Regions from separate parts of the Mangrovibacillus cuniculi genome, predicted to be linked through region 1. Evidence: riboswitches for the same ligand, from Rfam matches in the RefSeq annotation. Region 1 holds a riboswitch; each other region holds the start of a gene.
What was found. Region 1 has a riboswitch for cyclic di-GMP ahead of G8O30_RS03660 (GGDEF domain-containing protein). Riboswitches for the same ligand answer to the same signal wherever they lie in the genome.
Positions count from the first base shown of each region.

Region 2: it holds a riboswitch for cyclic di-GMP, as region 1 does, so the genes downstream of both, G8O30_RS12105 (hypothetical protein) here and G8O30_RS03660 (GGDEF domain-containing protein) in region 1, are expected to answer to the same signal.
Region 3: it holds a riboswitch for cyclic di-GMP, as region 1 does, so the genes downstream of both, G8O30_RS12575 (glycoside hydrolase family 191 protein) here and G8O30_RS03660 (GGDEF domain-containing protein) in region 1, are expected to answer to the same signal.

Region 1 covers NZ_CP049742.1:709,164-713,268, forward strand. Annotated here, with positions in the region: gene G8O30_RS03650 (phospholipase D-like domain-containing protein) at 1-953, shown strand, start outside; gene G8O30_RS03655 (GNAT family protein) at 950-1,435, opposite strand; cyclic di-GMP riboswitch class I at 1,847-1,925, shown strand; gene G8O30_RS03660 (GGDEF domain-containing protein) at 2,009-3,055, shown strand; gene G8O30_RS03665 (NupC/NupG family nucleoside CNT transporter) at 3,180-4,105, opposite strand, start outside.
Region 2 covers NZ_CP049742.1:2,386,742-2,390,846, reverse strand. Annotated here, with positions in the region: gene G8O30_RS12115 (hypothetical protein) at 1-470, opposite strand, end outside; gene G8O30_RS12110 (Fic family protein) at 651-1,121, opposite strand; partial or broken gene G8O30_RS16320 (hypothetical protein) at 1,128-1,178, opposite strand; cyclic di-GMP riboswitch class I at 1,316-1,400, shown strand; gene G8O30_RS12105 (hypothetical protein) at 1,505-1,792, shown strand; gene G8O30_RS12100 (hypothetical protein) at 1,955-2,701, opposite strand; gene G8O30_RS12095 (DUF2750 domain-containing protein) at 3,143-3,514, opposite strand; gene G8O30_RS12090 (hypothetical protein) at 3,573-4,016, opposite strand.
Region 3 covers NZ_CP049742.1:2,479,127-2,483,231, forward strand. Annotated here, with positions in the region: gene glpX (class II fructose-bisphosphatase) at 1-561, opposite strand, end outside; gene G8O30_RS12575 (glycoside hydrolase family 191 protein) at 681-1,520, opposite strand; cyclic di-GMP riboswitch class I at 1,555-1,642, opposite strand; gene pelG (exopolysaccharide Pel transporter PelG) at 1,719-3,122, opposite strand; partial or broken gene pelF (GT4 family glycosyltransferase PelF) at 3,124-4,105, opposite strand, start outside.

The DNA.
Region 1 (4,105 bases):
TGTTAAAAGCATTAGAGGAAGCTGCATTAAGAGGAGTGGAAGTAAAAGTCACAGGAGATTTAATGGGATCAAGAGAAATGTCCTTAGCACCACTTAGCACGTTAAAGGAAAAAGGAGTTGTCTTTAAGTGGAGCAGGCCTCTTCACTCATCCTCGATCTTTCATTCCATCCAACATCGTAATCATCGCAGAATAGTAGCGATAGATCAGTCAATTAGTTATATAGGTGGTTTTAATGTTGGTAATGAATATATTGGAAAAGATAAAAAACTCGGACACTGGACTGATACGCATGTCCGTTTAGTAGGAAATAACATAGAGATGGCACAACAATTTAAGATGGATTGGGAAGAAGATAGGGGAGAAACGAAATGGAAAGATTCAAAAGTGAAATCAGTTTCCTTCGAAAGTAATAAGGAAACTAGTTATCAATTTCTTTTTACGACTGGCGCAGAGCTAGAACAGAAAATGGTATCTTGGATAAAAGGTGCAAAAGAGGACATCTGGATTGCTACTCCATATTTTATGCCCTCTGATGCTTTGGCCGCAGAAATGTTACAAGCGGCCAAAAGAGGAGTAAACATAAAAGTAATGGTACCTAAAACGTCAGATGCATGGTTTACACAACCACCGGGTTATCATCGAATGGAAAAGTTAATGAATAAAAATATTACATGGCTAGAATATACAAAAGGCTTTTTGCATAGTAAGATCATGATTATAGATCATGATTTTGTAGATGTGGGAACTGCCAATTGGGACCCTAGAAGTTTATATTTAAACGATGAGTCCAATTGTTTATTATACGGCCAGGAAATCAATCAACGCTTCAGAGAGGTTTATCTGAACAATGAGCAATTTGCTACTCGCATAACGGAACAGGATTTAACTGAAAAGCCTTGGTGGGTAAAAGTACTTGGAAAAACACCTAAAGACATACAGTATTATTTTTAAAAGTGGGAAGGGGACCAGTAGATGTCTCCTTCTCTCTTTTGTTCATTAACTTCGATGTCAAAGGAGTGTTTTTCATAGAAATGAATTAAACGATCGATGTGATCCCAGTCTCTTTCTGCTAAATCACCTTTAATGCCTTTTACATTTCGCTCAAGAGCAATCTGCTTTAATTCATCCATGGCAATTGATCCGTAACCTTTGTTTGAAGGTCCTTTAATATCGCCAATCTTCATGTGACCACTTTCTGTAAATGTAGCTTGAATTAAGAAGTCCCATGCACCGCGATAAGGTGTTTGACAATCTTGAATCATCACGTTACATTGATGCTGATTTTCATTGGTGTAAACAATTACCCAATTATCTTGCTTATCTTGTGCAATTCCTTTAATATTATTTTTTTCTTTTAATCGTTCCATATTTTGCTGCATTCGAAAGAGCTGAAATTCTAGTTCTTCCTTCTCTTTTTCAACAAGTGTAGTCATTTCGACTCCTCCTTTGAAATGTTACCATGATTATGCTAACAAGAGGGAAGTATCCTGTAAAGGTGATAGAAGAAAGTAGATGTATTCTGAAAATTTACATACCACTCATGTATAAGCAACGTTTACTCACTTATAGGCAAGCTGTATCAGTGGTGAGGAGAGAATAAGGCTCAACTAACCAAAGTAAATTTGATAACTACTTACCATAGTGAATAAAGATCTCTTAACTTATACGGACAACAAAGAGGATCTATAGCGTACAAACCACTATGATGTTAAAAAGTGTTTAAGGTAAAAATTACAATTTTATAGTTCTATAGTCTAAATAAAAAATAAAATATTTGTAAAAGCTTACTGGTTTTTAGTAGACAATAGTAGAATAAACGATTAGACTAATAGTAGGAGAGTGTCAAGACATACTGGCAAACCCATGCGAAAGATGGGGACGCAAAGCCACGGGCCTTCGAAAGGTGGTAGCCGGGTTGCTCATATATAGTTATTAGAGCATCCTAATTCGAGGGGTGTTTTTTCATTTTATCAAAGTACTTAGTTGTTCTGTAAAGGCGTGTATATATGAATAAAATTTATTTATCAGACCATAAGACGGAATTTATATTTTCCATGCTTCGTTGGATTTTTTTGGTTATTGCAATTTTCTTGTTTTATGTACCTGTTTTTTATGAAAACTTACCGATTATTAGAGAATCATTTACGTATCTTTTAATACTAGGGTTTATTTACATGACAGTTACACAAGTAGTGTTACAAAAGAAAGACTTGCCCAAACATTGGTTTAAGAAGTTAGCAGGTGCTGGAGTAGTTTTTGATTTTCTTGCTATGTTTTGGCTTTTCTTTTTAACTGGTGGTGTCATGACCTTTCTTTTTCCAATTGCATATTTTTTAGTTATGCATGCAACTATCTATTGGAGGATGAAAGGAGCTTTTATCAGCTCAGTTGCTATCTCGCTAGGTTACATTATTGTTTACCTACTTAATGATACAGATAGTTATACAGAACTTTTTATACTTTGCTTAAATATCTGCTTTATGTGGCTTATTGGTTTGTTTGGTTCGTTAATTGTAATTAGGGAACGATATCATCTAGGAGAAAAAGAAAGAGCAATTGGATTACTCGCAATAGATTATCTAACCAATTTATACAACCATAGAACGTTCCAGGAAGATTTGAGAGAATTTAACCATAAAAAAGAACCATTTTATTTAGTTTTAGGTGATATTGATTACTTTAAACAAACGAATGATCAATATGGCCATGTAGTTGGAGACGAATTATTAAAATCGCTAGGAGTTACATTTTCAGAATTGATGAAGCGGTACGCATGTCGAGCTTATAGATACGGTGGAGAAGAATTTGCTTTTCTAGTAGATGGTAATATTAAAATCGATGTATTTATGAAAGATATGTATCGATATATTCAAAACACAGAAGTTTGCTCCAAAGATATTATCATTTCTATGTCATTTGGGGTAGAGCGAGGTCCTACAACAATGACACCCACTGAACTCGTAGATAGAGCAGATCAACTTCTATACAAAGCGAAGAATATGGGTAAAAATCAAGCAGTATTATATAATGAGGTAACGGTAAAAGGTAGTTAATTTGTTCGGATGCTTGGAAATATAAATGTAAAAATACAAGGGTGTCTTTAATAGAAGACATCCTTAATTCATGGTAGTGAATCAAAAAAAGCCCTTGAAGAATGACTCTTCAAGGGACTTTTTATTATCCAATAAACATTCCTGCGATTGCCGCACTTAGTAAAGAAGCAAGTGCACCGGCAATAACTGCACGTACACCCATACGAGCGATGTCTTTACGACGACTTGGAGCAAGTTCTCCTAATCCTCCTAGTAGGATTGCAAGAGAAGATAGGTTTGCGAATCCACACAATGCGAAGCTGATTATTGCTACAGTCTTAGCTGATAATTCTCCAATTTGCGGAGCAAATGCAGAGTAAGCAACGAATTCATTGATAACAATTTTTTGACCAATAAAGTTACCAGCTTGTACAGCTTCTGACCAAGGTACACCAATAGCAAAAGCTAATGGAGCAAATACATAACCAAGGATTAATTCAAGTGATAGGTTTTCAAAGCCGAACCAACCACCAATTCCACCTAAAATACCATTTAAAAGTGCTACGATTGCAATAAATGCAAGTAACATTGCTCCGATATTAAGAGCTAATTGAAGACCAACACTTGCACCGCGAGCAGCAGCGTCGATAACGTTCGTCGATTCAGAATCAACTTCCATTTCAAATTCTGCTGGTTCTGGTTCAGTAGATGTTTCAGGAACAAATAATTTTGCCATAATTAGTCCAGCAGGTGCAGCCATGAATGATGCAGCAAGCAGGTACTCAAGAGGAACACCTAGTAAAGAGTATCCAATTAACACGGAACCAGCAACTGATGCAAGTCCCCCTGTCATTACAGCGAAAAGTTCTGATTGAGTCATCTTTGGTAAATAAGGACGCACGACAAGAGGAGCTTCCGTTTGTCCAACAAAAATGTTCGCAGCAGCTGACATAGATTCTGCTTTACGAGTACCTAATAGGAACGATAATCCGCCACCTAAGAATTTAATGATGACTTGCATAACTTTTAAATAATAAAGGACAGAGATTAATGCAGAGAAGAAAATTACCG
Region 2 (4,105 bases), 1.5 Mb from region 1:
CAAGGTGGAGGGGAAGCTCTATACATCTTTTGAAAATACAGCGTCGCAGCAACTACATGATTATTTCTTATAATAGATCTGTCAACCAAATAAGAGACTTGGTTAGTGGCAATTATGTCATTATGATGGAGAGGGATATACTTTCTTAGCACAAAATATTCGTCTAATTGTTTACCACTTATTTCTTTATTGAGAATTAATTGTGTTAATACCCTCGTCTCCTGAACCGTTAATCCTTTTCTGTTTTTCAGCTTTAACATCAGCTGTTCGACTCCCAGGTATCGATAGTAATCTAATTCTGAGCTAGACATGCTTATCAAATCATAGAAATCTTTTAACTTACTTGGGCTAATGCCACTAAGCTGACAGATTTCTGTATGAGAAAGCATGGTTAATAGTCTCTCATAAATAAGGAACTTTGTATGTCTATGTCTATTTTGATACGAAAGAAGAATAGCAAGCTTTTTCAATAAGTGGTCTTTCTCCGATAATGGATCAACCAACGTACAAAAAACGTCGCCGTTGTAATCCAAGTTTTTTGAGACAGAGGGACAGGTCCCTCGTCTCACCAATTTTTTACATATTCTAAAAGGTTACAACCTTGATTTTTTTTGTATTTTTGGAAAGACACAGTTCCTGTCCCCGATGTCCTATTCTGTCATTATCCGTATAAGATCATAATGATAGTAACGTTTATGACGTATACGCTCATCTGTGAAGATCATGTTCTTTTCTACTAGATAGGAAAGACTTTTTCTAATGGTTCCCTGCGCTAATCCAGTTATTTTTTCTAGTTGAGGTACTGTTGCTATTGGGACTTCAAACATGGCTCCCCACACTTTAGCAATAGAAGGCTGTTCAAATGACTGAAGCCCTCCTTCATATAAGTTTTCTGCCTCATCTAGTTTTGCAAATTGGTGTTTTGCCATTCTCTCCGCAGTATCTAAGAAGAATGTAATCCAACTTGCCCAATCAGGTTCTTTTTTTCCAATACCTCTGACCCCGTTTAACATACTATAATATCTAAACTTTTCTTTTTCTAACTCTTCACTTAAAAAGAAAAAAGGCGTTTCAATTATTTTTGTTTGTAATAGATAGAGGGCAATTAGAATCCTACCCAATCTTCCATTCCCATCTAGAAATGGATGAATAGATTCAAACTGAGCAAAAAGTGTCAATTTTATTCTAGCGTTTACAAAACTCCAAAAGAAATCATAGTGTCATTAAGAAATATGAAGTTAACCCTATTTATTTTCAAAAAATTTCTTGTTATAACTTTATTTGGGTAATACTATATACATAGGTAAAAATACACTAATTGAATAGGCAAATTACTTGAAAAAGTGAGACGCAAAGCTAAAGGGGCTAAATCCGTACGGGTATGCCAGCCAGTTGCAATCAGATAGATTGATTAACTGCGCCCCTATGTAGAGTAGGGGCTTTTTGTATAAGAACAGTACATGAAATCTCCAAAACGGAGATGAAGTAGAAAGGCGGAAAAAACATGTCATTATTTCGCTCAATCGGTAAAGGTGTAGGAACAGTAGGAGGAAGCATCATTGGTGGAGGAGTAAATTTAGTTGGAAAGACGGTTGATTCTAAGTGGCTTACTGAAGTAGGTGACGGTATTGAGAAAGCATCCGTAGTTGCTATGGATAATGCAGGCCAATTTATTGATGGAGCGGTGAAAGGAACATACGGGGCAATAAAAATTGAGACAGAGGGACAGGTCCCTCGTCTCACTAATATTTTCCATATCAAAGCTCTCCAAAAGGGAGGCCTTCCATATTGAGAGACAGGGATAGGTATCATGTTATGTTTTACTAGATTTTTAGATATAATTTATAGGAGATATTTCTTACTAACATATTAATCTTCGTAAAACACACTCCCTGTCTTCATTAGAGGATATTAAAAATGTTATAGTTTGTGTCTTTAACATTTTTAGTTGTTCTTAATAAAAAGATTCGTTCACCAATATATGTTCTTTTGGATATTTTCTTATATCCTTAACTTCTATGAAATCCAATATCCTTTTATAGTATTCATTATTTTCTTCTCTTACATCTTCTAACTTAGAAAGATCACCTTTGTCTAAAGGATAGATAAAAACAGGGACATCACCTTGTTGTTCCAACAACTCCTTTAGTCTTAACAGGTCTTCTAGGTTAACACTATCAACCCAGTAAGATTTTTTATCTACCATATAAACTAACTTAATATTAAAGGTTGTTTCCTTTCTCCCAGTAGTGTAGTCCGGTATAAAAGCTACTTCATCCATTTCTCCCCATTCCACAAATGAAGAAGTAAGTTGGAAATACGAGTTTTTATGTATACCTTCAAGTACGCCTATATGATAATTGAAAAAGAGTAATATATAAGCAGTAAAAGGCACAGTCATGAATGTAAGAAATCTTTTTACACCTCTAACCCAATATATGCATGCAAATATCCACAAGATGATAAATATCATAACTAACAGTGATAGATTGTATTGACCAGATATAAAAATAGCTTCATCTGGCTTTATAATATGATCTTTAAATAAGCCAGGTCCCCAAAATATCAACAAAATGACCGATAATCCAAATATCCCGATAAGGACTGTAGCAAGGCATCCTAAAATTGTATCCTTTGTGGATAGACTATTGACTGGCTCCATCTGGTCATCTTTTTCTTTACCTGATAGCAAATCTCCCATTCTTTTCACCTCTATATATTCTCAAGTGCATCATTCCCCTTAACCATAAAGTAATTTTACTATTTGAACTAATTTTTAGATACATGCATAAAGACAAATTTCTATAAAAAATGGAATAATAGACAGAGTGACAAATCCCAATTCTCACTTATTTGTCACATATTAAAGCCTTACCAAGGGCAGGACTTCCTTATACCACCCCACTTTTAACTTCACCTAACAATAAGAGCGGATAATTGTAACTTCCCGATAATGTCGTTGATCTTGCTGAAGGGACGTGGTAGCTTTAGAGAACTTAACTGCTAGTGTGTTTGAGTACTATTTAGTTACTTATAAAGAAACGAGTATGTATTAGTTAGTACATGCTTTAGAAAAAGCCATTGATGTTGCCATTCCTGATGAGATGGTGGATCATCGTACATTAGTAAAAACAAAAACTAATTAGTTGTTGGCTAATCTCCTTTCTATCTCGTCAAGTAAATCAAATGGTTCCACTTCAACTCCAATTAGCTTAGAGTTCCAATTTACTCCAACCATGTGTCCCTCTTCGTTCATTCCGTATATCCAATTACTTAAGAATATCTCTAATGGTATTGGAGTTGGTTTATAATGGGACCACTCATTGATATTGCACTGACGAGCATATGCTTCATCAGACCAAAATGGCATAACTAGTGTATCTTCATATTCAGTAGATTCGCATACACACCACATTCCGTTGTGTTCTAAGCCCCAAACTTTTTTGTTTTCTACTACTTTTCTTAGAAACGCATCATAACGTTTTTTAGAATCAATAGTGAAACCGAATGACATAGTAGCCTCTTCCTTTCTCATTTTAAATGTATAATATATTTGGATTTTTCATCTCAAATTAAAAGCCAAAATAGTCATTCTTTGCTCTATCTGAAAAGTTAGTGAAAAATATCTTATGAACTCTTAATATTTTCTCTTTGGGAATTTTTTTATATAGCCAAGTAGTAGCTACAGGTACATCTATTGTAAATGTACTAATTTTCGCTAAATATTCTTCGTAAACATTTACTATCTCAGAATTAATTTCTTCCTCGTTAAGCCCTCTGGATTGATAATCTAGTTTTGCTAAATCAAGAGCTGTCAGTGAATTTTCTACTTCCTTTACTACACCATATCGTGAAGGCTTTCGATTTACGATAGAAACAAAAAAATGATGTTCTTTAGGTAATCTTCCTTTCATTTTATCAGTATTAGATGCTTGAACTAAAATATCGCCTCTTTTTGCAAAGCATTGAATATCCTCTTTTTCAATACCTACAATAACTTTATTATATTTTTTCATGGATTTAAAAATATCCTAACTATTTTTTATTTATTTTAAGACGGTGACAAAAGGGCAGGTCTCTCGTCTAATCAACTTTTACAAAGTAA
Region 3 (4,105 bases), 1.4 Mb from region 1:
ACCATCTTGAATTAATTTGATACGAACACCTAACCTTCGTAATTCTGCGATTGTTTCCGCATGACGGTCTCTTTGTAAAATCGTCGCAACGATATCCTCTAAATCTTTTCCTTTTGCTCTAGCTACCGCTTTCACGTTATCTTCAATAGAAGCGTCAATGTCAATCAGCCCAACTGCTTCAGGGCCAACTGCTATTTTGTCCATGTACATATCGGGTGCATGTAAAAGGTTACCGTGGTCCGCTATTGCTAGAACTGCCAGCGCATTCCAGCCACCAGAAGCAACAATATTGGTTCCTTCTAGCGGATCGACTGCAACGTCCACTCGAGGCCCGTAACCAGTTCCAAGTTTCTCCCCAATGTATAGCATTGGTGCCTCATCCATTTCTCCTTCCCCAATTACAACCGTTCCTTTCATTGGAACTGTATCAAACACATCGCGCATGGCGGAAGTTGCGGCTTCATCTGCCTCATTTTTGCAGCCGCGCCCCATCCAACGCCCACTTGCAAGTGCTGCCGCTTCTGTTACTCGTACTAATTCCATCGAAAGACTTCGTTCCATTGTGTATCGCCCCTTAAATTAGTATGTCATATTTATAAATATTGTAACACATTAATAGCGTTATGGAGTAGGTAAAATAAAAAATAGGTAGAGACTTTTCCTTGTCTCTACCTACTTTATTAAAATTCATCGTATGATTTCTTCTCGTGATAGTGGGCAAACCCAAACTTCTTAGCATATTTTGTACTCTTTTTCTCTGTTTCAAAAGAAACCGTTAATATTCTTGTTTCTGTTTCTTCTTGCAATCTTGTTAAACGACTAATTTGATTTTGTGCCCACTCATCTTTTTTCACTACGTTGTAATTAAACCCTTCCCACATAAATCCGTCCATGTACTGGTGTGTATGCATAATCGTTTCCATACCCCAGTTCTGAATATATAAAAGCTCTTGATAAGTTGTAGTCAACTCTTCCAAGAAAGTTAATAATCCGTTTAATTGAACATAGTACTGTGGTTTATCTGTCCAAAAATGTTCGTTATCTATATTTCCCACCGTATCCAGGAAAGCTCCGTCAAATCCTTTCGCAACGATCTGCTCTTGTACTTCATCTAGCAGAACTTGTTGGAAGTGAGGTTTCGTAATGTCCATGTAGTAGGAATCCCATTGTGGGTAATGGATACGCTGTCCGTTTTTATGGTAATAATCTGTTGGTTCTAGTAATTTTACACGACGTTGGTTCCACATCGGTGTTTCCATTACTCCGATGTATCCCATCACAATCGTTCCACTAGATTGAATATAGTCAATCTGCTCTTTTGTGTATAACTGTGGTTCAATAATGACTAGATCATAGGTACGTAGTTTTTCTATTATTTTACTATTAGGTGTATTATAAAAGATTTTATAACTTTCTACTCCTGCCAATACATTCACTGCTTTCCCTTCGTAAGCATGTCCAGTAAAGCTGCTCACAAGAAATAAAACAATCAACATCAATAAAGAAGCTAACTTCTTCATCAAAAATCCCTCCAATTTACCGAGGGATGGGTGGTTTCGCAGACTGGCGATCTTTATTCTAATAGAATCGAAGACCCATGTCTTTGCGTCCTTGGCTTTCACCAAGTTTGCCCATCACCAACTAGTATTTAATTATAATGTACTATATGTCTTATTCTATCCTTTTGTGCAGGATATTGACTAGTATTTTTTGAAAAATTACGAAACTTCTTTTCTCATAAAGATATAATAATCTGCATCTTTCACATAGTATTGTAAACGAAGTGCACCAAATAAGAAGGAAAGCGTGGCACCAATGGCAAAACCAACTCCGTACCAATCAATTCCAAAAGGTAATAAGAATGCTGTCACACTAGCAATCCCAACTAAAAATAAGAGATTCGTGTATGCTGCTCCCTTTCGATCGTCAAAATAGAGTAGCAATAGAGAAAACGATAAGACTAAACTAGTAGAAAAAACGCCTATAATGGTCATCGGTAAAATATCATAGTATTTACCACTAAGCTCAAAAATACTTACCATTGTAGGAAGTAACAAGAGTAGTAGAAAAGAAAAGAGACCCTGTGTTCTCACCAGTCGAATGACTTCCTCTCTTAGCACCCGTAACATGGAAGATTTACTTTCTTTAATTTGCTCCAGGCTTCCTCCTTCGTTTATATACCCGTAAAACGACCAGTATCTTTCATAAAATCTTGTTTCAATAGAAATCACAAACATCATCATGGTAGGAATAATGGATAAAAAAGACCAAAACACTGCTGTATCATAAGACGGATGATAACGAAATGTTCCTTCTAATAGGATTGCCCCTTCCCCAAACCAGATAATGCCGTTATGAACCCATAAGCCAATCCCATACGAAACTCCAGTAATTACTAAAGCAGGATACTTCTTTGCATAAGCTAACGCTGCAAACGGACGCTTAGAATTTCGATCTGGAAAACTTCTTAACATGTTGTATAAAAGCATACAAAAAGTGGTCAACATCCCGCATAAGAAAACCACAAGCATGATTGCAGCTCCTTGTAGCGGAGTCATATAGGATAACCACCGATCAAATGGTAGTAAGATATAGCTTAGGACAATGATTCCAGCTCCTACTGCAAAAGCTCGAATGACATATTGATACGTCTTCATAGCATTACTATATAGAAACAGCACCCAAATTAAGTTCATTGTTAAGAAAAGTAAAAGTAACAACCAATCATACCAGAAGGGAATAGGAGTCAATAAGGCAAAAGGTAGCCACAATAACAAGGCTGCTACTACCGTTACCTTCATTAATCCAATACTGGATGAAAAGACATCATTCATTTTTTTCTCATAAAATAGGTCTGCCACATATCTCGTAACAAAAAGTTGTAAGGACATAAAGATAACTTGAGAGAAAACAAAGGTGTAGGACACACTCACAACAAATAGCTCTTTTGTCAGTAAATTCGCTCCATCCCTTAGCATCCCCCACTGTAAGAATGCCAAGGTTAGTATTGTCACCAACCAAGGTCCAGAAGTGATGAGAATAGTAAACGCATACGCTCGTGCTCTAGTAGAGAAGTAGTCTTCTCGAAACATTTTTTTCAATTGAAATCCAATGCCGGCCATTCTACTTCCCTCCTAATTGTTTATACAAGTTTGCATATTGATGGATTATATCTTCTAATAAGTGCTTTGCTTTCACTCTCTTAAAGCCATTCATCCCATGCTCTACCAACATCTGAGGATTATTTGCATACTGTGTTATCTTTTCTGCAAGTTGACCTGCGTTTACAGGTGGTACAATCTCCCCAGCCTTTCCGTAAGAATCATCTCCCTCTCCTTCCACAAGCCCTCTACAATTCCCAACGTTTGTAGCTACAAATGGTTTACCATAAGAAAAGCCTTCTAAGATCGCCATTGGTTGACCTTCTGAAATACTAGTAAGTAAGAAAAGGTCCATTTTAGGAATCCAATCCGCTACATTAATTTTGCCCGTAAAGGTTACATGTTCTGTAAGGTTCAACTCTCTACAACTCACTTGGCATTCTTCCGCATAAGAGGGATCTTCATCTACTGGCCCAAAGATATAGAGGTGAAAATTAACTCTTTTCTCCTTTAAGAGATGTGCTGCCTGTAGCATCGTTAAAATATCTTTAATTGGAACAATACGTACGATTGCACCTATGTGTAATTTTTCTCCTACTTTTTTGACCTCAAATTTCGGTGTTGAAGCGATGTTTACTCCATTCCCTATCACCATAATCTTTTCTTTTGAAGCTCCTACTCTTTCTTGAATGGTTGCATTTCGATCAAATAAAGAAATGATTTTTGACGCCTGACTGTAAGCAATATTGCTTAAATAATGGAAATAATTTATCCACCTAGATTTGTATACTGCCGGCACCCATGTAGATTGTAAAATTTCCTCTTCTCGCTCTCTAGAGTAAATTCCGTGTTCTGTAACTAAATACGGTATATCTTGTTGATAGGAGAGAAATGCTCCTAAAACCCCTGCGTATCCCGTAGAAGCAGAATGCACTAAATTAAATTTGTCCTTAATGGGTGATTGAATTAAAGATATGATAGGTTCGTATTTATTTCGAATCATC